Kineosporia sp. NBRC 101731: one gene and its partner. The protein of the gene in region 1 interacts with the protein of each later gene in a pairwise test. Links are inferred from orthologs where the notes say so. Each region holds a gene or a part of one and is shown in the gene's direction. Other genes may lie near its edges.

Evidence for each region.
Region 2: the proteins of QSK05_RS09370 (region 1) and QSK05_RS05345 interact in binary tests that used the Escherichia coli proteins (3 or more experiments, as listed by UniProt). The link is inferred for Kineosporia sp. NBRC 101731 from one-to-one orthologs.

Annotation. Positions count from the first base shown.
Region 1 is NZ_BSTC01000002.1:484,475-497,415, reverse strand. What follows is about bases 5,832-8,627. They hold QSK05_RS09370 (citrate synthase), read left to right. Parts: upstream 5,832-6,479; coding sequence 6,480-7,775; downstream 7,776-8,627. Other genes in these bases: QSK05_RS09365 (hypothetical protein), read right to left, coding at 7,836-8,627; dapC (succinyldiaminopimelate transaminase), read left to right, coding at 5,832-6,400. Also shown: QSK05_RS09390 (response regulator), read left to right, coding at 1-3,786; QSK05_RS09385 (GNAT family N-acetyltransferase), read right to left, coding at 3,783-4,808; fdxA (ferredoxin), read left to right, coding at 4,941-5,264; more of dapC, read left to right, coding at 5,261-5,831; more of QSK05_RS09365, read right to left, coding at 8,628-8,894; dapD (2,3,4,5-tetrahydropyridine-2,6-dicarboxylate N-succinyltransferase), read right to left, coding at 9,015-10,037; dapE (succinyl-diaminopimelate desuccinylase), read left to right, coding at 10,095-11,174; QSK05_RS09350 (hypothetical protein), read right to left, coding at 11,171-11,611; QSK05_RS09345 (diguanylate cyclase), read right to left, coding at 12,365-12,941.
Region 2 is NZ_BSTC01000001.1:1,198,453-1,209,650, forward strand. Bases 3,615-6,495 are described here. They hold QSK05_RS05345 (lipid kinase), read left to right. Parts: upstream 3,615-4,539; coding sequence 4,540-5,451; downstream 5,452-6,495. Other genes in these bases: QSK05_RS05340 (ABC-F family ATP-binding cassette domain-containing protein), read left to right, coding at 3,615-4,484; sthA (Si-specific NAD(P)(+) transhydrogenase), read right to left, coding at 5,459-6,495. In the rest of the region: QSK05_RS05325 (tRNA pseudouridine synthase A), read left to right, coding at 1-253; QSK05_RS05330 (ExeM/NucH family extracellular endonuclease), read left to right, coding at 331-2,205; QSK05_RS05335 (DUF5709 domain-containing protein), read left to right, coding at 2,263-2,748; more of QSK05_RS05340, read left to right, coding at 2,793-3,614; more of sthA, read right to left, coding at 6,496-6,877; rplM (50S ribosomal protein L13), read left to right, coding at 7,173-7,616; rpsI (30S ribosomal protein S9), read left to right, coding at 7,687-8,190; glmM (phosphoglucosamine mutase), read left to right, coding at 8,309-9,661; QSK05_RS05370 (hypothetical protein), read right to left, coding at 9,780-11,198. UniProt on the Escherichia coli protein: In vitro phosphorylates phosphatidylglycerol but not diacylglycerol; the in vivo substrate is unknown.

The DNA of each region.
Region 1 (12,941 bases):
GACCGGATGGTGCGGTCGAACGCCGAGCGGGAGATGCGCAACACCGCCGATCTGGCCGACGTGTTCCTGCAGCAGCAGAATGCCGGGCTGACCACCCTGATCCAGTCGGTGGCGCAGGACAACGGGATCGTGGACGTGCTGTCCGGTACAGAAACCAGCGCCACCACTTCCACCACTTCTGCCACGAAGACCGCGACGGTGCTGCGCACGCTCCTGGCGGCCGGCGGTGACTCGGTGCTCTCCGTGGCCCTGCTGGACGCCGACGGCAAGGTGATGACCGACCTGCCCGACCGGGTGCCGGACGGCTACGACCTGAAGGCCCAGACCGGGGTGCCGGACTTCACCGGCACCGAGACGTACGCGGTCTCCTCGGTGTACCGCAGCCCGGTCTTCGACACCGACGTCACCGCCATCACCGTGCCGATGTACGTTCTCGACCCGCCCGCCGTCGGATACCTGCGGATGGTGCGCGACCTCACCGGCGTGCAGCACTACGTGGACACCTATGCACAGGGCCGCGGCATCCGGATGAGCGTGCTCGACGCCTCCGGTCAGCTGGTGGCCGACAGCGGCGGCGCAGCCCCCGCCGGGCTCTCCGAAGCCGCGCGCCTGGCCCGCGGCCGCACCGTGCTGGTCGGCAACGGGCACATCGTCGCTGCCAGTGCGTCCGGCCCGACCTCTTCCGGTCCCGGCCGGACATCGGTGGACGGCTGGCGGGTGGTGGCCCAGGAGTCGGAGACCGCCGCCATGCGGCCCGCGATGTTCTTCCGCGCGGTGGCCCTGGGCACGGCAGCCCTGATCCTGCTCGGGGTGATCGTCGTGGCGGTCCTGCGCCGGCGTGCGCTACGGGACGCGCTGCTGGCCACCCGCTCACTGTCGGAGAACCAGCGCCGCATGCGGGACCTGGCCAATTCCTCGCCCGGGGTGCTGCTACGCCTGGACCGGGACGGCCTCGTGGACTTCTGCTCGGTGGCGGCCGAGCAACTGCTCGGCATTCCCGGGGACGATCTGGTCGGTCGTGAGCTGGCGCCGTTCCTGGTGGCCGAGAGCGAGCCGGACACCTCCGCCCGGCTCCAGTCGCTCATCAGCACCGGCGAACAGCAGGTGTTCCTGGCCCGGACCCGCGGACCCGGCGGCACCCGGCGCATCGTGGAGTGCAACTTCCGGGTGCGCACCGAGGCCGATCTGGAGATCTGGGGCTCCCTCCAGGACGTCACCGACCGGCTCAGTGCCCGCGACCAGGTGGAGCAGCTCTTCCAGCTCTCCACCGACTTCATGGCCGTGGCCGACTTCGGCGGCCGTCTGCTGCAGACCAACCCGGTCTGGTCCGCGTCTCTGGGAATGAGCCCGGACCAGTTACTGGGCCTGCGGTTCGAGGAGGCCTTCCCCAGCGGGGACGAGTCGGACCAGCGGCGGGTGGCCGAGCAGCTGGCCCGGCTGGTCACCGACCCGGGCGTGGCCACGTTCGAGAACCGTTTCGTGCGTGAGGGAGTGGTGCGCACCCTGCTGTGGACCGTGGCCTCCGACCCGGACCGCCGGCTGATCTACGCCGTCGGGCGTGACATCACCTCGCAGAAGGAACTGCAGAACGCGCTGTCCGAGACCCGCGACCAGGCGGTCGAGGCGTCCCGGCTGAAGTCCGAGTTCGTGGCCACCATGAGCCACGAGATCCGGACCCCGATGAACGGCGTGATCGGCCTGACCGACCTGCTGCTCGGCACCCCGCTGACCGAGACCCAGCGCCGTTACGTGGAGGGTGTGCGCACGGCGGGGGATGCCCTGCTCACCGTCATCAACGACATCCTCGACTTCTCCAAGATCGAGGCCGGGCGGCTGATGCTCGACCGCGTCGACTTCCGGCTGGAGGACGTGGTCGACGACGTGGTCACGCTGGTGCGGCAGAACGCCTCGAGCAAGGGCCTGGAACTCACCGTCGACTACGAGTCCGGGGTGCCCTTCGCCCTCAGCGGCGATCCCGGCCGGCTGCGTCAGATCCTGCTCAACCTCACCCACAACGCGGTGAAATTCACCGAGCACGGCGGGGTCTCGATCTCCGTCACGCCGGGCCCGCCGTGCCCGGACGGCCAGGTCGCGGTGAACTTCGCCGTCACCGACACCGGGATCGGGATCGAGCCGGCCCGCCTGGACCTGCTTTTCGAACCGTTCCGGCAGGCGGACGAGGGCACCAGCCGGGCCTACGGCGGCACCGGTCTGGGCCTGTCGATCAGCCGTCGCCTGGCCGACCTGATGGGCGGCACGATCCGCGCCACCAGCCGGCTCGGCCAGGGCGCCACGTTCGTCGCCGAACTGGTGTTCGCCCCGGCCGACAACTGGGGCCGCTCGGTGCGGGGCCGCGACGCGCGCGGCCTGGCCGTGCTGATCGTCGACGACAACGAGGTCAACCGCCTGGTCATGCAGACCCAGCTGACCCGCTGGGGGATGCGCCCGGTCGCCGCCGGTTCCGCCGACGAGGCGATGGACCTGCTGACCAACCGTTCGGCCCCGGCCGGTGGGTACGACCTGGCCGTGATCGACATGCACATGCCCGAGCGCGGCGGTCTGGCGCTGATCGAGCAGATCCGCCAGGTGCCCGCGCTCGCGAATCTTCCGGTGATCGGCGTCGGTTCGGGTGAAGAGGTCGGCGACGCGACGGTGGCGCGACAGATCAGTGCCTATCTCACCAAACCGGTGCGGCAGTCCGACCTGTTCGGCGCCCTGACCCGGGTGACCCTGACGGTGGGCGAGCCGCCACCCGTCGCCGATCGACGGCCGATCGCCGCACCCGAACGTGAACCGGAGCCACGAACCCCGGCCCGGGAGTCGTTCCGGCTGCTGCTGGTGGAGGACAACGACATCAACCAGACGGTCGCGCTGGGCATCCTGTCGCAGCTGGGATACCGGGTGGACGTTGCCGGGCACGGTGAACAGGCGCTGACGATGAGCGCGCAGAACGACTACGACGCGATCCTGATGGACTGCCAGATGCCGGTGATGGACGGGTACACGGCCACCGTCGAGCTACGGAAACGCCCGGCCACCCGCACGGTTCCGATCATCGCCATGACGGCGGCCACGTTCGCCGCCGACCGGCAGCGGTGTTTCGACTCGGGTATGGACGACTTCATCGCCAAGCCGGTGCGGTCGGCCACCCTCCAGGCCACGCTGAACCGCTGGCTACGCACCGATGACGAGGCGCCACCGGCCGGACGGGGAGAGAAGACCCAGCCGATGGAACGGCACTACTCGGCCGTGCGGGACAAGCTGGCCGCGATGCGCGACCAGGAACACGTCACGGTGGCCGCCCCGGCTTCCGTCGCCGTGATCGAGACCACCGCTGTCATTCCCCGGCAGCCCGGACCCGTGGAGGAAACCTTGGCCCAGGAGCGCCCCGATGCGGCCGGGCCGCAGCCCGGGGAGATGGCCGACACCAACGAGCGGATCGCCGAATTACTCGGTGAGGGAACCGATTTTGAGGTCGAGCTGGTGCGCGACATCATCTCGTCGTTCCTGTCCCGCACCGTGGACCTCCTGCAGCGCCTCAGCCTGGCGGTCACCGCGGACGACGCCGAGGCGGCCTACCTGCACGCCCACAGCCTGGCCGGGGCCGGGCTGAACCTCGGCACCGTGCAGGTGGTCGGGATCGCCCGGCAGATCGAGGCCGAGGCCAAGGCCGGGCACGCCGCCCGGTGCGGTCAGCTGCTGGTCGACCTGGAGGTGGCGCTCGACCAGGCCCGGGTGCGCCTGCGGGACCTGGCGGCGAACCTGCCGGAGCCCACGGCCTCTTAGGGAGCCAGGTAGCTGTACCGGTGATGGTGGGTGAACCCGGCCTTCTCGTAGGTGGCCAGGGCGTTCACGTTGTCCTCGGCCACCTGGAGGAAGATCGACCGGGCGCCGTGCTCCCACCCCCAGTCGCCGATCACGCCGATCAGGATGGTCGCCAGGCCGCGGCGCCGCCAGGAGGGGGCGACCTCCATCGCGGTCAGCCCGGCCCAGCTCTCGGCCAGTGAACCCCGCACCACTGCGGCGACCTCACCGGCGTCCGTACGCAGTGAGGCGAACACCTGACGCGGGGCCGAGGTCAGCAGCCGCACCCCGTGGTCGGGCACCGCCTGCCCGCGGTAGTGGTACTGGCTGATCCAGGCCGGGTCGGGCTCGTCCGTCAGGGTGAGGGTCAGGCCCTCGGGCAGCGCCCGGCCACCCAGCCGCGGCGCCAGGGCGCGCACCTCACCGGTCGCGGCCGTCATCACCGCCGTGGAGCTGCCGGGCACCTGCGTCCACCCCTCGGCCTCGAAGGCGGAGGTGGCGGCCAGGAGCTGATCGGTGTCGCCGTCGTCGATGCGGGGCTCCGGGGCCGCGGCGACCGGCTTCAGGCCGCGCTCGGCGTACCAGTCCACGACCTCCACCACCGCGACGTCGAGCTGCATGCCCGGCTCGCCGACCGCCAGCACCGAGTTGGCCCGGTTGGTGAAGCCCTCGGTGGCCCGCAGCAGCCAGCCGCCGAGCCAGTCCTGCTCGGCCGCCTGCCAGTGCTTGGCCATCGCCAGCTCGAGATCGGCCACCGACAGGGCGCGGTGCGGGGGAGCGGGGCGGCTGGCCTTCGGGGGTACCGGTTTTCCGGCGACGATGCTGCTCAGAGGCACGTCGACCGGACCGTGGCGGCCGGCGACGGTCAGCGTCTGCCCGGTGACGGCGAGGAGTTCACCCAGCACGTCGTGCAGGCCGGAGGCGTCGCGGCGGCGGACGACGACCCGGGAACCGATGTGCTCGGCCCAGTCGGTCCCGTCCTGGGCGGATGGTTTCGTGCTCACTGCGGCCCCTTCGGCGACACTCGGGTGGAGGATCAGCGATACTAAGCGGGGCCCCGATGTCACCGGCGTCGACGGCCGCGGCGACGACCGGCCCTGGCGAGCGACCAGGGCCGCATACCAGGAGGACCCGACGTGACCTACGTCATTGCGCAGCCCTGCGTGGATGTGAAGGACAAGGCCTGCATCGAGGAATGCCCGGTCGACTGCATCTACGAGGGTGACCGGATGTTGTACATCCACCCCGACGAATGCGTGGACTGCGGTGCTTGCGAGCCGGTCTGCCCGGTCGAGGCGATCTTCTACGAGGACGACGTCCCGGAACAGTGGGGCGACTACTACAAGGCGAACGTCGAGTTCTTCGAAGATCTCGGCTCGCCGGGTGGCGCGTCCAAGATGGGCCTGATCAACAAGGACCACGCGTTCATCCTCGCCCTTCCCCCGCAGGCCGGGGAATGACCGCCCCGGTGCTGCCCGACTTCCCCTGGGACAAGCTGGTCCCGTACAAGACCAGGGCCGGGCAGCATCCGGGAGGGATTGTCGACCTCTCGGTCGGTACCCCGGTCGACCCGACACCGGATCTGGTGCGGCAGGCCCTGGCCGACGCCTCGGACGCCCCCGGCTACCCGCAGACCTACGGCACCCCGCCCCTGCGCCAGGCTGTCGTGGACTGGTTCGCCCGTCGCCGCAACGCGCCGGGCGTCGATCCCGACGGCGTGATGCCGACCATCGGCTCCAAGGAGCTGGTGGCCTGGCTGCCGCTCCTGCTCGGACTGGGCGCGGGCGATGTGGTCATGCATCCGCAAGTGGCATATCCCACGTACGACGTGGGTGCGCGACTGGCCGGAGCCACTCCGCTCGCCGCCGACGGCACACTGCAGGTGGGTCCCGGCGCCCGCTCGGTGAAGCTGGTCTGGCTGAATTCACCGGGCAACCCCACCGGCCGGGTACTGGGTGTCGAGCACCTGAAGAAGGTCGTCGACTGGGCCCGCTCGATCGGTGCCGTGGTGGCCAGTGACGAGTGCTACGCCGAGCTCGGCTGGGACGGCGTCGAGGTGCCGAGCCTCCTCGATCCGGAGGTCTGCGGCGGCTCCCACGAGGGTCTGCTGGTGGTCTACTCGACCAGTAAGCAGTCCAACCTGGCGGGCTACCGGGCGGCCTTCGTGGCCGGGGATCCCGTTCTGGTGCGCCGCATTCTGGAGATCCGTAAGCACGCCGGGATGATCGTGCCGTGGCCGGTGCAAGAGGCCCTGAGGGTGGCACTCGGCGACGACGAGCACGTGGCGCAGCAGCGCGAGCGGTACCGCCGTCGGCGTGAACTGATGCGCGCCTGGCTGACGTCCGAGGGCTTCAAGATTGATCACTCGGAAGCCGGACTCTACTTCTGGGCCACTCGTGACGAGCCCTGCTGGGACACGGTCGCAGACCTCGCCGAGCGTGGGGTTCTCGTCACACCGGGAGACTTCTACGGCCCGACGGGTGCCCGGCACGTGCGCGTGGCCATGACCGTGAGTGATGAAAGAGTGGCGCAACTCGCTGCCCGTGCGGCCGGTCCGGATGGCTCAGTCCGTTCGGCGGGGGGTAACTTGCGTTAAGGCCGTGTGTCCAGGCGAACCTGCCCGGCGCTGAAGGCCGATAGACCCTGGACCCAGACACCAGCGTGGGAGCGTCTTCATGTCCGACGGATCCGATCAGATCACCCTGAACTACCCGGGTGGCGAACTCGACCTGGGAGTGACCCGGGCCACTGAGGGCGGCGCCGGGGTGAGCGTGTCCTCGCTCCTGTCCACGACCGGTTACGTCACGTTGGACCCGGGTTTCACCAACACGGCGTCCTGCACCTCGGCCATCACGTACATCGACGGCGACGCGGGAATTCTCCGCTACCGGGGCTACCCGATCGCGGAACTGGCCGAGAAGTCCTCCTTCATCGAGGTCAGCTACCTGCTGATCTACGGTGAGCTGCCGACCCCGACGCAGCTGGCGGACTTCACCACCAAGATCCAGCGGCACACGCTGCTGCACGAGGACTTCAAGCGCTTCTTCGACGGCTTCCCGCGGGACGCGCACCCGATGCCCGTGCTGTCGGCGGCGGTCTCGGCGCTGGGTACGTTCTACCCGGACAGCCTGAGCATCCGTGACCACGACCAGGTCGAGCTGGCGACGACGCGGCTCCTGGCCAAGCTGCCGACCATCGCGGCGTACGCCTACAAGAAGTCGGTCGGCCAGCCGTTCCTCTACCCGGACAACTCACAGGGCCTGGTGGAGAACTTCCTGCGGATGACCTTCGGGTTCCCGGCCGAGCCCTACGACGTCGACCCGGTACTGGCGAAAGCCCTTGACCTGCTGTTCATTCTGCACGCCGATCACGAGCAGAACTGTTCGACCTCGACCGTTCGGCTCGTCGGTTCCGGCCAGGCGAACCTGTTCGCCTCGGTCTCGGCCGGCATCCACGCGCTCTCCGGGCCGCTGCACGGCGGCGCCAACTCGGCCGTGCTGGAGATGCTCGAGGAGATCAAGAATTCTCCCGACGGCCCGGACACCTTCATGAACAAGGTGAAGAACCGCGAGGGCGGCGTGCGCCTGATGGGCTTCGGGCACCGGGTGTACAAGAACTACGACCCGCGCGCGGCGATCATCAAGAAGACCGCCGACGACATCCTGCGTGGTCTCGGCGTCGACGACCCGCTGCTCGACATCGCCCTGCGTCTGGAGGAGATCGCCCTCCACGACGACTACTTCATCGAGCGCAAGCTGTACCCGAACGTGGACTTCTACACGGGCCTCATCTACAAGGCGATGGGCTTCCCGACGAAGATGTTCACGGTGCTGTTCGCCCTCGGTCGTCTCCCGGGCTGGATCGCCCAGTGGCGCGAGATGATGGAAGACAAGCAGACCAAGATCGGCCGTCCGCGGCAGATCTACATCGGGGCCACCGAGCGTAACTACCTGGAGATCGGCAACCGCTGATAGGAACGTGAAAAGGCCCGGTGATCAAGGGTTTCGATCACCGGGCCAAGGAATCTGCGGTCAGTAGACCGTGATTCTCACCTGACGTTCGCCGAGCCCGGTATCGGTCTGGGTCCAGCCTTTCCCCGATTTCGACCGGTCCCAGGTGTAGCCGTCCAGCGAGACCTGCCGCACCCCCAGATCGTCGGCCCGGGCCAGGGCCCACGACGCGAGGGCCCAGGCGTACCGCTTCTCCTGGGCCGCGGGCACCGAGAAGGTCAGCGCGGTGCCCGCCTGATCGACCTTCGAGTTGTTCCGGCCGAGCTCGGCCTTGGCGGCCGCGCGGACCGCGGAGGACCGGGCGGTGAGCCCGTTCTCGCCGGGTACCTGGGCGGTCAGGTCACCGTCTTCCCGCAGGACGCAGTTCCAGCCGCCGGGGGAGTAGCCGGCCAGCGGGGACACGACCATCCGGGCCTCCGGCTCGTGGTCGGCGTAGGCCTCCGGATAGGCCGAGCGCTGCACCTTCTGCGCGGCCTCGGTGATGGTGAGCTCGTCCAGGTCGCCGACCTTCTCGAGCGCGTCGTAGAACGCGTTGGCGGAGTAGATCGGGTCGAGGATCTCCTCCCGCGTGCCCCAGCCCTGCGACGGGCGCTGCTGGAACAAGCCCACCGAGTCGCGGTCGCCGTAGGTGATGTTGCGCAGCTTCGACTCCTGTATCGCGGTGGCCACACCGATTGTGGCCGCCCGCACCGGGAAGTCCCGCTTCTCGGCGATCGCGGTGATGATCGCGGCATTGTTGGCCTGGTCGATCTCCAGGGTGTGCGACGAGCCGTCGGAGAACTCGCCGGTGCAGATCTCGCGGATCGTCACCGGGCCGACCGCGCCCTGCAACCAGACCCAGGCGGCGGCCACCGAGCCACCGGCGGTCACCGCAATCACCGTGAGGGCAATGATCAGGCCACGGAACCGGCTGCGTTTCCTGGGTCTTTCGGCGCCGGTGGACGGCCCGCGGTCGCCCGGCGGCCGGCGCGGGGGTTCCGCGCCGGTGGGGTCGCCGTCGGTGCGCAGGGGCCGCGTGCTGGTCCCGGCGATGGGTCGATCCGGCCGTGCCGTACCGGCTTTGGGGCCGCCGGCGGGCATGGGCCGAGTGGGTTCCGAGGGGTTCATACCTCCCTCTCATCCGTGGTCGGGCAGTTCCGGTCGCTTCCTGACGAATCCTGTCGCAACGAGAACTGCCCGACCACTACACGAGGTTCCCGGTCAGGCGTTCGCGTGCAGGGCGTCGTTCAGGGCGAAGGTGAAGGAACCACCGGTGCGGGCCAGGGCCTCGACGGCCCCGGTGGTGGAGTTGCGGCGGAACAGCAGGCCAGTGGCACCGGAGAGCTGAAGCGCCTTGACCGTTGTCGGGTTCTGCGCCCGGGCGCCGGTCTCGGGGTCGGACAGCAGCAGGAGTTTGGTACCCGCGGTGAGGTAGAGCCCGGCCTCGACGACACAGTCGTCGCCCAGGGCGATGCCCAGACCGGCGTTGGCGCCGAGCAGGCAGCGCTCGCCGATCGACACGACCTCCTTGCCGCCGCCCGAGAGCGTGCCCATGATCGAGGCGCCGCCGCCGATGTCCGAGCCCTCGCCGACCACGACACCCTGCGAGATACGTCCCTCGACCATCGAGTGGCCGATCGTGCCGGCGTTGAAGTTCACGAAGCCCTCGTGCATGACCGTGGTGCCCTCGGCCAGGTGGGCGCCCAGGCGCACCCGGCTGGTGTCGGCGATACGCACGCCGGTGGGCAGCACGTAGTCGGTCATCCGCGGGAACTTGTCCACGCCGGTGACCTCGACCCGGGTGCCCGGGCCGCCGCCGGCGCGGATGCGCAGCCGGGTGGCCTCGAAGTCTTCGGCCGGGCAGGGACCGTGATTGGTCCACACCACGTTCGGCAGGGCGCCGAAGATGCCACTCAGGTTGATCGTGTTGGGCTTCACCAGCCGGTGCGAGAGCAGGTGCAGGCGGAGGTAGGCGTCGGGAGTGTCTTTCGGCTCCGCGTCCAGGTCGATCTGGGTGCGAACCACGTGCAGGCGCACCTTGCGGTGGGGGTCGGTGCCCTCCAGGGCCGCCAGGTCGGCGGGGACGGCGAACGGGCCGGCGTCGTCGGGGGCGGTGCCGAGCTGGGGCGCCGGGTACCAGGTGTCCAGTACGACTCCGGCCTCGGTGCTGCTGGCCAGGCCATAACCCCAGGCCAGGCGGCTGGTGGAAGCGGGCGCGGGGGACGTGGAACTCACCTCGGTCATGGGTTGCATCCTACGGGTGGACGATGTGCGCTCCGGACCGCGAGTAGGCTCCCGGCCATGCCTGAAGCGACTGCCCCGGTCCAGCTCGACCTGACCGGGAGCGTCGCCGACCTGACCCGCGTCCTGTGTGACATCCCCTCGGTCAGCGGCGACGAGGCCGCCATCGCCGACGCGATCGAAACCGCACTGCGGGGTTTCGCGCACCTCGAGGTGATCCGCGACGGTCACTGCGTGATCGCCCGCACGCATCTGGGGCGGGCCGAGCGCGTCGTGGTCGCCGGGCACATCGACACCGTGCCGATCGCGGACAACCTGCCCACACGCACCGTGGACGGGGTCATCCACGGCCGGGGCACCGTCGACATGAAGGGCGGCGTCGCCGTCGCGCTGGTTCTCGCGGCGGGGGTTCCCGAGCCCACCCGCGACGTCACCTACGTGTTCTACGACTGCGAGGAGATCGAGGCCACGCGCAACGGGCTGGGCCGTCTCTCCCGCACGCGTCCCGAGATTCTGCAGGCCGACTTCGCCGTGCTCGGTGAGCCCACCTCGGCCGTGGTCGAAGGCGGTTGCCAGGGCACGATGCGGATCGAGGTGGCGTTGTCCGGGACGGCCGCGCACTCGGCCCGGTCGTGGATGGGCTCGAACGCCGTGCACGCGGCGGGCCCGGTCCTCGATGTACTGAATGCCTATGAGGCGCAGCAGATCGAGGTGGACGGGCTGGTCTACCGGGAGGGCCTGAATGCCGTCGGTATCTCCGGCGGCATCGCCGGCAACGTGATCCCCGACCGCTGCACGGTGCTGATCAATTACCGCTTCGCGCCGGACAAGTCGCTCGCAGCCGCCGAGGCGCACCTGCGGGAGCTGTTCGCCGGGTACGAGATCACCGTCACCGATGCCTCGCCTGCCGCCCGACCCGGTCTGAACGCGCCGGTGGCAGCCAATTTCGTCGCCGCGGTCGGGGGCACGCCGGGCCCGAAGTACGGCTGGACCGACGTGGCCCTGTTCTCCACCCTCGGAATCCCGGCCGTGAACTTCGGCCCGGGCAACCCCTCGCTCGCGCACAAGGACGACGAGCGCTGTCCCATCAGCGATCTCGTGGCCTGCGAGGACGCGATGCGGCGCTGGCTGACGTCTTAGGCCACGGCGAACAGGTGGTCGACGATCGGCTCGGGCACCGCGTAGGAGTTCGCACCGTCGATGGTCAGGCAGGTGGTCGTGCCCTGCATGAACCACACCACGTCGTCGAACTCGAACGGCTTCACCGGCCGGACCAGCCAGTGCTTGAACGATTCCCGGTGCATGACCGCGAGAGTGCGGTTGCCGCGCCAGAGGGTCACCGTGTCCATGCGCACGACCACCTCGATCGTGCCCACCCGCCAGCCGCGACTGTCGGTGAGGTCGAACTCCAGCCGCCCCGTCCACTGCATCGGTGGTTGTTGCTGCGGCGGATAGGCCATCGGGTGTGAAGTCGGGGTGCGCGGGGTACGGGGGGTTGGGTCGGCCGCCGGGGGCCGCCGTTCCTGCTGGGATGCGTCGGGTCGGCTGCCGCTGGTGGTCGTCTGCTGCTCAGTCATGAGATCTCGATTCCGCCCGTCACCGTCGCCGAACTCAGTACTTCTCCGCGTGGCCGGTATGCGCGGTTCAACCACGACGTGCCCGCGGTTCGATCCACGTGTCGTCGAGCCCGTTCGCCCCGCCCGCCGTCCAAGCCACTACGACCCTCCGCTCAAGCCCCCGGATCGTTCCGCACCGTTACATCTTGCTCACGCATAGGTTTATTTAAGAGTGATTAGAGCGCAATATGACCTTTTGTGCACCTGATGAGTGCACCGAGCGTTCGCCGAGGAGGGTGGACAGGGGAGTCCGGGGATGCGGGCACCTCAAGAGGTCCCTGGTTTTGGTGCGGTGAGAGTGCACGTTGAGGGCGCGGGTCAAGCGTGACCGGGCGCCCATCAATGGACGCGGGTCAGCTTGTGGGTGTGTGGGTGGCGCCCTTCTCCGTTCGTGATCAGGCAATTCCCCAGCCTTCGGCCGGGAGGTGACACCGCTTCCCCGGGGAAGGTTGCCTGATCGCGAACGGGAAGGTGGCCAACCTTCGTGGTCACCGTGCCAGAGCGCGGGGAGGCGATTGACATGATCAGGAACGGGATCAGGGCTGCTCGGTTCCCGCCGGCGAACACATCTGTGGTGGCCGGGCCGGGACGCGGGCACCCCACAGGGGCGGGGGAGCACTGGTGCGTGCTCCCGCGTCGGCCGAGGCACGTCGTCAGGGCGCGCTGAAGGGGTGCCGACGGCGTCAGCCCGTCGGGTCGTCCTTCATGGTCGGGTCAGTCGTTGGGGCTGCGGTGCCGGCGGCGGGCCGAGAGATCGATGATTGCCTGGCGGGACGTGGAAGGGCCGGACTGGTCGCGGTTACCGGTGCCCGGGAGCTGGCCCTGGTCGTCGCGCAGGTCGACCTCGTCGTCCTCGGACCAGCCGTTGCCGGTGCGCGGGCCGGCGGGGCCCGCGCCCCACGGGTCGCTCGCAGTGGGCCGCCAGGGGGCCTGGGGCTCCTCCGGGGTGTTGCTGTACGGCGAGGGGGCGGCCGGTAGGGGCGGTGTCGGGGCCGAGGGGAGCGCCGGCAGGGCCGGCGGGGAGCCGTTCTGGTAGCCGTTCTGGTAGCCACCGCCGTAGCCGCCGGAGTACGACCCCGACGACGAGTAGTCCGAGCCGCTGCCGTAGGACGAGCCGGAGTAGCTGTCACCGGCCGACGGGGTGCCGCCACGGGACTGGCCCGGCAGCGGGTCGTTCAGAGGGTCGCTGAGGGCCCGGATCGTCTCGGTGGACGGGCCGAGGTTCGGGTCCGGCCGGTAGATCTGGGCAGCGGTCTCCTGGAAGCGGCGATCGGCCTCGGCCGGCTCCGGC
Region 2 (11,198 bases), on another replicon or contig:
GCTCGTGGCCACGGTGCTCGCCGACGCCTTCTGCCACTCGATGGTGCGGGCCCTGGTCGGTGCCGTGCTGCCGGTGGGGGAGGGGCGTAAGCCCGACGACTGGCCCGCCCAGGTACTGACCGAGGGGCATCGCGACCCGCGCGTCGCGGTGGTGCCCCCCCACGGCCTGGTGCTGGAAGAGGTCGGGTACCCCGCGGACGACGAACTGGCGGCCCGGGCGAAGGAGTCAAGGGCGGTACGCACCCTGCCGTAGTCCGCTGACCGATCGGGTGTCACTCGTCACGTGCTGTTCACGCGAAAAGGCACAGAAGACCCTTAGGCTCCTCCACCGTGACGACGACGAGGCGTAATTACGCGACCGGCGCCAAGGTGCTCGCGGCGGCGACGGGACTGGCGGGGCTGGGCATTCTGGCTCCGGGGACCGCGCAGGCAGCGACGTGCACGGGCGACGTGACCGCGATCGGCAGCATCCAGGGCAGCGGCGCCGCGGCGGCGATCACCGGCGCGGTGACCGTGCGCGGCGTGGTCGTCAGCGACAACGAGGGATCCTCGCCCACCCTGCAGGGGTTCTTCCTGCAGGACGGCGGTGACCAGGACAAGGCCACGTCGGACGGGATCTTCGTCTACGCACCGGGAAAGAACCAGGTCAGCGTGGGTGACGAGGTCCAGGTCACCGGTACCGCGGCGGAGTACCAGGGGCAGACCCAGATCACGTCCACCGCCCTGGACCTGTGCGCGACCGGTCAGAAGGTGAAGCCGACCACGGTGAAGCTGCCCCTGGCCTCGGCGACCGCCCTGGAGCGCTACGAGGGCATGCTGGTGCGCCTGCCGCAGAGGCTCACCGTCTCCGAGCACTACCTGCTGGGCCGGTTCGGCCAGGTCACGGTGTCGAGCAAGGGCCGGCTGATGCAGCCGACCAACGTGTACGCCGCGGACGACCCGAAGCGGGCGCAGCTGCAGGCGAAGAACACCCTGAACCAGCTGATCGTCGACGACGCGCTGAACAACCAGAACGCCGACCCGATCGGGTTCGGCCGCGACGGCAAGCCGCTGAGCGCCACGAACACCCTGCGCACCGGCGACACGGTGAAGAACGCGACCGGCGTGCTGACCTACACCTGGGCCGGTAACGCGGCCAGTCCCAACGCCTGGCGCCTGCGCCCGGTCGGCGCCCTGAACGGCGCCGCGGACTTCCAGGCGACCAACCCCCGCCCGAAGACCTCGAAGGTCAAGGGGGACGTGACCGTCGCCAGCAGCAACGTGCTGAACTACTTCAACACCTTCACCGGCTGCACGTACGGCGTGGGGGGCGCGGCCACCGACTGCCGCGGTGCGGAGAACGCCGCCGAGCTGGAGCGGCAGACCGCCAAGGAGATCGCCGCGCTGAAGAGCCTGGACGCCGACGTGGTCGGCCTGATGGAGATCGAGAACGACGGCTACGGCGCCGACAGCGCGATCGCCACCCTGACCGACGCCCTGAACGCGTCCACCGCGCCCGGCACCTACGCGTACGTGGACGCGGACGCGGCCACCGGCGTCGTCAATGTGGCCGGTGACGACGCGATCAAGGTCGGGATGCTCTATAAGCCGGCCAAGGTCACCCCGGTCAAGACCCTGGTCGAGAACGATGACCTGTTCGAGCGTCACCCGCTGGCCGTGACCTTCAGGACCCCGAAGAACGCCAAGGTCAGCGTGGTGGTGAACCACTTCAAGTCGAAGGGCTGCGACGGCGCGACCGGGCTGGACACCGACCAGGGCGACGGTCAGAGCTGCTGGAACGCCCACCGCACCGAGCAGGCCACGACACTGGCGGGCTGGATCGACTCGACGCTGGTGCCGGCCGCGGGCGACAAGGACGTGCTGGTCATCGGTGACCTGAACTCGTACGCCAAGGAAGACCCGATCCTGGCCCTGAACGACCTGGGTTACACGGACATGATCGACAAGGAGATCGGCAGCGACAAGGCCTACTCGTACGTGTTCAGCGCCCAGTCCGGTTACCTCGACCAGGCCCTGGCCAGCTCGTCACTGAAGAGCCAGGTGAAGGACGTGCTGGACGTGCACATCAACGCCGACGAGCCTTCGGTGCTGGACTACAACACCAACTTCAAGTCCGCCGGGCAGATCACGTCGCTGTACGCCCCCGACCGGTTCCGTACCTCGGACCACGACCCGGTACTCATCGGTCTGGATCTGAAGAAGTAACGATCTTCGGACGCTCACGAATGGCGGCCGCGGCGCGAAAGTGCCAAGGTCGCCTTCATGAGTAATTCGACCTTTGAGCCTGGCGACTCGGACGAGGTCTACCAGCCGTCGGCAGACGGCTCGGACGAGACCTACGACCTGGACCAGGCCTTCGGTGACGACGACGTCGACTCGGCGGTGTATGACGCCGGCTACTCACCGCCGGAGAAGCCGCGGGGCATGACCCGGTTCGGCACCACCGACGCCGAGGAGGCGCAGGGCGAGAGCCTCGAGGCGCGCCTGGCGCAGGAGGAGCCCGACCCGAACCTGGTCTCCGACCTGGAGGCTTCGCCGACCGACGAGAACGTCGACTCGGTGGACAACAACCGCATCGAGGACGAGGACCTCTCCTACGCGGAGGTCGGTCGCGGTCGTGCGGGCCGGCTGGTCGACCCGGACGAGGGTCTGGGCGCCGACGAGGAGAAAGACCTGATCGGCTCCGACGTGGGCATCGATCAGGGGGCCGCGAGCGCCGAAGAGGCCGCGGTCCACATCATCGAGTGAAATCGCTTCGCGTCTGAGCGCCGATGCCGGGCACACTGTCAGGTGTGTCCGGCATCGACGTCAATCAGGTTTCTTTCACTCTTCCCGACGGGCGTCCCCTGCTGGACGAGGTCACCTTCAAGGTGCCCGACGGCGCGGTCGCCGCGCTGATCGGCCCGAACGGCACCGGCAAGACCACGCTGCTGCGCATCCTGGCGGGTGACACCGCCGCGCACGGTGGCGCCGCCGTGGTGTCCGGATCGCTCGGGGTGATGCGTCAGTTCATCGGTAGCGTCCGCGACGAGACCAGTGTGCGCGACCTGCTCGTCTCGGTGGCGCCGACGACCATCCGGGTGGCCGGGCAGGCTCTCGAGGCCGCCGAGCTGAAGATGATGGAGCACGAGGACGAGCCCACCCAGATGGCCTATGCCCAGGCGCTGTCCGACTGGGCCGACGCCGGTGGCTACGAGGCGGAGACCTCCTGGGACGTCTGCACCGTGGCCGCGCTCGGCCTGCCGTTCGAGAAGGCCCAGTACCGCAGCGCCAACACGCTCTCCGGTGGTGAGCAGAAGCGTCTGGTGCTGGAGGCCCTGCTGCGTGGCCCCGACGACGTGCTGCTGCTCGACGAGCCGGACAACTACCTCGACGTTCCGGGTAAGCGCTGGCTCGAGGAGCGCCTGGCCGAGACCTCCAAGACCGTGCTGCTGGTCAGCCACGACCGGGAACTGCTCTCCCACGCGGCCACCCGCATCGTCACCCTGGAGCCGCACGCGGCCGGGGCGAACGCCTGGATCCACGGTGGCGGGTTCGGCACGTACGCGCAGGCCCGCACCGACCGCAACAGCCGGCTGGAAGAGCTGCGCCGGCGCTGGGACGAGGAGCACGCCAAGCTCAAGCAGCTCGTGCTGATGCTGAAGACCAAGTCCTCGTTCATGGACTCGATGGCCGCGCAGTACCACGCCGCGCAGACCCGGCTGGCGAAGTTCGAGGCGGCCGGCCCGCCCGAGCTGGTGGCGAACGAGCAGAACGTGCACATGCGCCTCAAGGGTGGACGCACGGGGAAACGGGCCGTGGTGGCCACCGATCTGGAGCTCACGGGTCTGATGAAGCCGTTCAGCACCGAGTTGTGGTTCGGCGACCGGGTGGCGGTGCTGGGGTCCAACGGCTCGGGCAAGTCGCACTTCCTGCGGCTGCTCGCGGCCGGTGGCAGCGACCCGGACGTGGAGCACCAGCCGGTGGACGACTCACCGACGGCCCGGCCGGGTGCGGTGCCGCACACCGGCTCGGTCAAGCTCGGTGCCCGGGTGCGGCCGGGCTGGTTCGCGCAGACCCATCAGCACGTGGAACTGGCCGGGCGCACGCTCCTCGACATCCTGCACCGCGGCGACGGGCACCGTTCCGGGCTGCCGCGCGAGGCCGCCAGCCGGGTGCTGGACCGCTACGAGCTCAGCGAGCAGGCCGAGCAGAAGTTCGAGTCGCTGTCGGGCGGACAGCAGGCGCGGTTCCAGATCCTGCTGCTCGAGCTCTCAGGGGCCACTCTGCTGCTGCTCGACGAGCCGACGGACAACCTTGACCTGCACTCGGCCGAGGCCCTGGAGAAGGGACTCAGCGCGTTCGAGGGCACGGTCGTGGCGGTGACCCACGACCGCTGGTTCTCCCGCGAGTTCGACCGGTTCCTGGTGTTCGGGTCGGACGGTCAGGTCTACGAGTCGGACGAGCCGGTCTGGGACGAGGCACGGGTTCAGCGGGCACGCTAGGTGCTCCCAGGGGTCTGTGACGGAACCATCAGAATGCGGCCGTAGTTTGATCTCCGTGACAGAGACGCCGGCGGTACTGATCGTCAACTCGGCGTCGCGCCGCGGGCAGGAGACTTTCGCCCAGGCCCGCGACCGGCTCGAAGAACTGGGTGTCCAGCTGATGGCCGCCCACGCCGTGGATGACCCGAGCACGCTGCCCCAACTGGTGCAGGAGACGATCGACGCGGGCGCCCGCACGATCGTGCTCGGCGGTGGTGACGGCACGGTCAGCTCGGTCGCGCCCCAGTTGTGCAACACCGGGGTGGTGCTCGGGCTGCTGCCCACCGGCACCGCGAACGACCTGGCGCGCACCCTGGGGCTGCCCACCGACCTGATGAAGGCCTGCGAGACGGTGGCCGACGGCAAGGCGGTGGACGTCGACCTCGGGGTGGTGGGTGACGACCGTTTCCTCAACGTGAGTTCCATCGGCCTGGCCGTCGGGGTCACCGAGATGCTCAACCCGAAGCTGAAGAAGCGTCTCGGCGCCCTCGCCTACCCGATCGCCGCCGCCAAGGCCTACCGGCGGTTCGTGCCGTTCTCGGCCCGGCTGGAGTTCCCCGACGGTGACCACCCCGACCTCGAGCTCGACGACCTGCTCCAGCTGGCCGTGGCCAACGGCCGGTTCTACGGCGGGGGAGCGGTGGTCTCGCCCGACGCCGGTATCGACGACCACCTGCTCGACGTCTACGCGATCCCCCGCGGAACCCCGCGGCAGCGCTGGCAGGTGGCCCGGCACTTCGTCAGCGGCGCGTTCACCGAGAACGACCACGTCTACCACGTCACCACGCAGAACGTCCGGGTCAGTACGGTTCCCGGGCAGGCGGTCAACGTCGACGGCGAGCTCTCGGCCCGCACCCCCGTCGACTTCGGCATCGTGCGGGGTGGCCTGCGGGTGATCGTGCCGGAAAACGCGACGGTCGGTATCTAGGCGAAATCTAGGCGAAGAACCGCTCCACGGCCCGGATCTTGTTCACCGCGTCGAGCGCGGCCACCTTGTAGGCCTCGGACAGCGTGGGGTAGTTGAACACGGTGTCGACGAGGTGGTCGATGGTGCCCTCGCACGTCATGATCGCCTGGCCGAGGTGCACCAGCTCGGTCGCCTGGGAGCCGAACACGTGCACGCCCAGGAGCTTTCGCGTGCCGGTGCTGACCAGCAGCTTGAGCATGCCGTAGGAGTCGCCGGCGATCTGCCCGCGGGCCAGTTCGCGGTAGCGCGAGATGCCGACCTCGTAGGGCACGGACGACGAGGTCAGGTCGGCCTCGGTCCAGCCGCAGTAACTGATCTCCGGGATCGTGTAGATACCGATCGGCTGCAGGCTGATCAGGCTGTTCACGTGTTCGCCGAAGGCGTGATAGGCCGCCAGGCGGCCCTGTTCCATCGAGGTCGCGGCCAGGGCCGGGAAACCGATCACGTCACCGACGGCGTAGATGTGCTCGACGCTCGTGCGGTAGTGGTCGTCCACCGTGATCCGGCCCCGCAGGTCTGCCTCCAGTCCGGCGGCGGGCAGGTCCAGCGCCTGCGTGGCGCCCTGGCGACCGGCTGAGTACATCACCGCATCAGCCGGAATTCGTTTACCGGAGACCAGATTCGTCACGGTGCCGTTGGCGTTGTTCTCGACCGAGGCGACCTTCTCGTCGAACCGGAAGGTGACCGAGAGGTCGCGCAGGTGGAACTTCAGCGACTCGACGATCTCGGAGTCGCAGAAGTCGAGCATCCGGTCGCGCTGTTCGACCACGGTGACCTTGCAGCCGACCGCCGCGAACATCGACGCGTACTCGATGCCGATCACCCCGGCACCGACCACGACCATCGACCGGGGCAGCTGGTCCAGGTGCAGGATGCCGTCGGAGTCGATGACCTTCTTGCCGTCGAACTCGATCGAGGACGGCCGGGCCGGGGTGGTGCCCGTGGCGATCACCACGTACTGCGCGGTGACCGAGCGGGTGCCCTGTGGACCGCCCTCGATCAGCACGGTGTGCGGGTCGGTGAACCGGCCGGTGCCGTGCAGCAGGTCCACGCCGTTGCGGTTGAGCTGGCTGCGGATCACCTCGACCTCACGGCCGATCACGTGCTGGGTGCGAGCCAGCAGGTCCTCCAGGGTGATGTCGTGTTTCACCCGGTAGTTCTGGCCGTACATGTCCCGCTGGTAGGTGCCGGTGAGGTAGAGAACGGCCTCGCGCAGCGTCTTCGAGGGGATGGTGCCGGTGTTGATGCACACCCCGCCCACCATGTCGCCGCGTTCGATCACCGCGGCGTGCCGGCCCAGCTTGGCCGCGGCGATAGCTGCCTTCTGCCCGCCCGGCCCACTTCCGATCACCAGCAGGTCGTACTCGTAGTCATGCTCGTCGGCCATGATCGGATCCCCCGGGTATCAGCTGGTTCGCGGCTGGCCACCACTCCATCGGCGGGGGGCGGCGCGGGGTTGATCGGCGGGGCGAAGTTGTGCTTGCCGACCCCACGTTTTGACCCCCCGGAAGCAGCCCGGTAATCTGAGTCCTCGTTGTGTGACCCGTCCGTCATGTCGAGCCTAGTTGGTGCGTGGCACGTCGGGTACGGAGTAGCGACCTCGTTGATGCATTCGAAGAGGCGTTGTCCGTGGCACATGAAAATGTCGACCCGAATGCTCTGATCAGAACGAGGCTGCGACCGTGCGTACGTTTACCCCCAAGCCCGGTGACATCGAGCGCCGCTGGCACGTCATCGACGCGTCCGACGTCGTGCTCGGCCGGCTCGCTTCGCAGGCCGCTGTGCTCCTTCGGGGCAAGCACAAGGCCACTTTCGCTCCCCACATCGACACTGGTGACTTCGTCATCATCGTCAACGCCGACAAGGTCGCCCTGACCGGCAAGAAGCGCGAGCAGAAGCTCGCCTACCGGCACTCCGGCTACCCGGGCGGTCTGCGCTCGGTCAGCTACACCGAGCTGCTGGAGAAGAACCCTCAGCGCGCCGTCGAGAAGGCGATCCGGGGCATGCTGCCGAAGAACTCCCTCGGCCGCGAGGTGCTCGGCAAGCTCAAGGTCTACGTCGGCCCCGAGCACCCGCACGCCGCGCAGCAGCCCGTCCCCTTCGAGATCACCCAGGTCGCGCAGTAATCCACGAGGCTGCCGGTAACCCGGCGCCCGCGGATCGCGACCCCCGTAGCCAAGCGCAACAAGGAGAACCGTGACCGAGTCCACCGCCGAAGTGGCTGACGCCGCCACCGAGGAGTTCGAAGAGGACGCCCCGAGCAGCTACACCTCCGCCACGCCGGCGGTCAAGGGTAGCGGCTCCAGCATCATCGCCCCCGGCTCGGCCACCGGCCGCCGCAAGGAGGCTGTCGCCCGGGTCCGCATCATTCCGGGCACCGGCCAGTGGAAGATCAATGGCCGCACCATTGAAGATTACTTCCCGAACAAGGTGCACCAGCAGCTCGTCAACGAGCCGTTCCGGGTCACCGAGCTCGAGGGTCGCTTCGACGTCATCGCCCGTCTGCACGGTGGCGGCTCGTCCGGCCAGGCCGGTGCGCTGCGTCTGGGCATCGCCCGTTCGCTGAACGAGATCGACGAAGAGACGAACCGTCCGTCGATGAAGAAGGCCGGCTTCATGACCCGTGACCCGCGGGCCAAGGAGCGTAAGAAGGCTGGTCTCAAGAAGGCTCGTAAGGCTCCTCAGTACAGCAAGCGCTGATCCAGACATCAGCTGCGCACGCACGGCCCCGGGGTTATCTGGCTCCGGGGCCGTGTTGCGTTCAGCGGGGGGATAATCGGCGAGTAGATGTGAAACATTCCCGCGTAGGAGGAACTCGTTGGCGCGACTATTCGGCACGGATGGCGTCCGGGGTCTGGCGAACCGCGACCTGACCGCTGAGCTCGCCCTCGACCTCGCGGTCGCGGCGGCGCACGTGCTCGGCGAGGTCGCGGATTTCCACGGCCGTAGGCCCCGAGCAGTGGTCGGGCGTGACCCGCGGGCCTCGGGTGAGTTCCTGTCCGCCGCCGTCATGGCCGGTCTGGCCAGCGCGGGTGTCGATGTCGAGGACGCGGGCGTGGTTCCCACCCCCGCCGTGGCCTTCCTCGTCGACGACTCCGAGGCAGACCTGGGCGTGGTGCTGTCGGCCTCGCACAACCCGATGCCCGACAACGGCATCAAGTTCTTCGCCAGCGGTGGCTACAAGCTGCCCGACGAGGTCGAGGACCAGATCGAGCGCCGCATGGGCGAGCCCTGGGCCCGCCCCACCGGCGCCGAGGTCGGTCGCACCCGCCGTCTGGCCAAAGCCGGTGACAGCTACGTCGCGCACCTGCTGGCCACCCTGCCGTGCCGTCTCGACGGACTGAAGGTGGTGCTCGACTGCGCCCACGGTGCGGCCAGCGTGGTCTCCCCGCGGGCCTTCCGCGAGGCCGGGGCCGAGGTCATCGTGATCGGTGCCGAGCCCGACGGGCTCAACATCAACGACGACTACGGCTCCACCCACGTGGGGCACCTGCGCGACGCCGTGCTGGCGCACGGCGCCGACGTGGGTATCGCCCACGACGGTGACGCCGACCGCTGCCTGGCGATCGACCACCTGGGCCGCGACATCGACGGCGACCAGATCATGGCCGTGCTGGCCCTGGCCTTCGCCGACCGCGGCGTGCTGGCCCACAAGACCCTCGTCACCACGGTGATGAGCAACCTGGGTCTGCGCCTGGCCATGGAGCGTGAGGGCATTCGCGTGATCCAGACCGCGGTGGGCGACCGCTACGTGCTCGAGGAGATGCGCAGCGGTGGCTACTCGCTCGGCGGTGAACAGTCCGGCCACGTCGTCATGCTCGACCACAGCACCACCGGCGACGGCGTCCTGACCGGCCTGCACCTGCTCGCCCGCATGGCCCAGACCGGTAAGTCGCTGGCCGAGCTGGCGTCGGTGATGGAGCGCCTGCCCCAGGTCCTCGTCAACGTCAAGGGCGTGGACAAGAACCGCTGCCACGACGACGCCGAGCTCCAGGCCGCGGTCGCCGCGGCCGAGGCCAGGCTCGGCGACACCGGCCGGGTGCTGCTGCGCCCCTCCGGCACCGAGGCCCTGGTCCGCGTCATGGTCGAGGCCAAGGAGGCCGGCCAGGCCAGCGCCGAGGCCGAGGGCCTGGCCGCGGTGGTGAAGGACCGGCTCGCACTGAGCGTGTAGAAGCTGAGCGTGTAAAGCTGTGTGAGGCAAGGAAAGAAGGGCGGTTCCGCGGAGTGCGGAACCGCCCTTCTACTTCCGGGTCACCGCGTCCCCTCCTGCGCGCGGTGACCCGGAACCCTTACGGAGTCACCGACCGCCCGTTACCGCCGGCGACGTCGACAGTCGAGAGGAACGTGTCCTCCTGACTCCTGGGCGGCGTCTGCTGCGCGATCACCGAACCGTCCGCCGCGAGGGCGACCACCGGCTCCACCGCCGGGTCCTCCGGTTCCCCGGTGAAAGGGCTGGACACGTCCAGAACAGCCATCCGGTTCTTCACCGCAGCCGTGACCTGCCCGACCCGGACCTGGGTGGCGTTCTGCGGGGCGATCACCAGGTAACGCCGGGTCTCGCCGTGCTCGATCCAGACGCTCGCCATCGCGGCAGAATCGCTGTCAGCCTCGGTCACCTGATGGCCCCGCTGGATGGCCTCGAACTCCTCGTCGGCGGCGTCGTTGTCGTTGTAGTCCCCATCGTCCGGCTGGCGCTCGCTGAAGGCGGCGATGTAGACGCCGTTCGCGGACCGCAGCAGCGTCGCCACGGCCTGACCCTGCTTCCCGGCCTTGGCGGTACCGGCCCAGACCGGCGTCTGTGCGCTGGTCGCCCGGTTCTCGCCCAGAGCGCCGCCGAGATATTCGAGTTCGTCGGGATCCGTGCCGGGTGCGGCCACCGCCACCAGGTCGTAGCCCGGGGCGTGGGCGGCCGACGACCCCCCGGTCTCGGCCCCCCCGACCGTGATCCGGGCGTCGAACAGGCGGTATTCGTCCTCGGTGACCGGACCGGCCCAGACGCCCTGGCCGGCCGAGGGCACAGCCCGCCGGGTCGTGTCGATCTTCTCGGTCGTCCCCACCACGTCGAAAGTGCGGGCCGTCGCGATCTGCGGGGCGTCGGCGCCGGGGGCGGAGACGATCACGACGGCCTTCGCGACGTCGTACGAGTCGCCCGGGGCGTCGAACAGGGTCAGTGGTTCGTAGGGCACCTCGTCGGGGCTGACCGACAGGCCGCTGCTGGCCGTGCTCGTCATCCGGGATGCCGGGGCCCCGGCGTCACCGAGCCAGATGTCGCGGCCCCAGTAGGTCTTTCCCTTCTTCTCCCCGGAGTACACCAAAACCGCGTAACGGGCGCGGTCCTCGATGTCCCCGGCCGCGACGACGTGCACGTCGTCGGCGTCGACCCGGTCGTCCTCACCGGCCAGCCGCTCGCGCACAGCAGCCTGCCAGGTCTTGTCACCGGCCAGCGACCCGACGGTCGCCGTCGGGTACCCGGCCTCCTCGAGCGTGGCCGGTTCCGTGGTCCGGGTGGCGATCACGGTGGGCGTCGGGCGGCTCGGAACACCCTGGTCGGCGCGGTCCACCGCACCCCCGGCCAGTACCTGCACGGCTACCACCGCCGCAGCCGCGGCTCCGGCCAGGGCCAGCCCGCCGTAACGGGTGATCCGGTCACGCCGGACGGAGGTCTCGAGGCGGGGGAAGGGGCGGCTGTCGCGGGTCTGGGTCTCGGC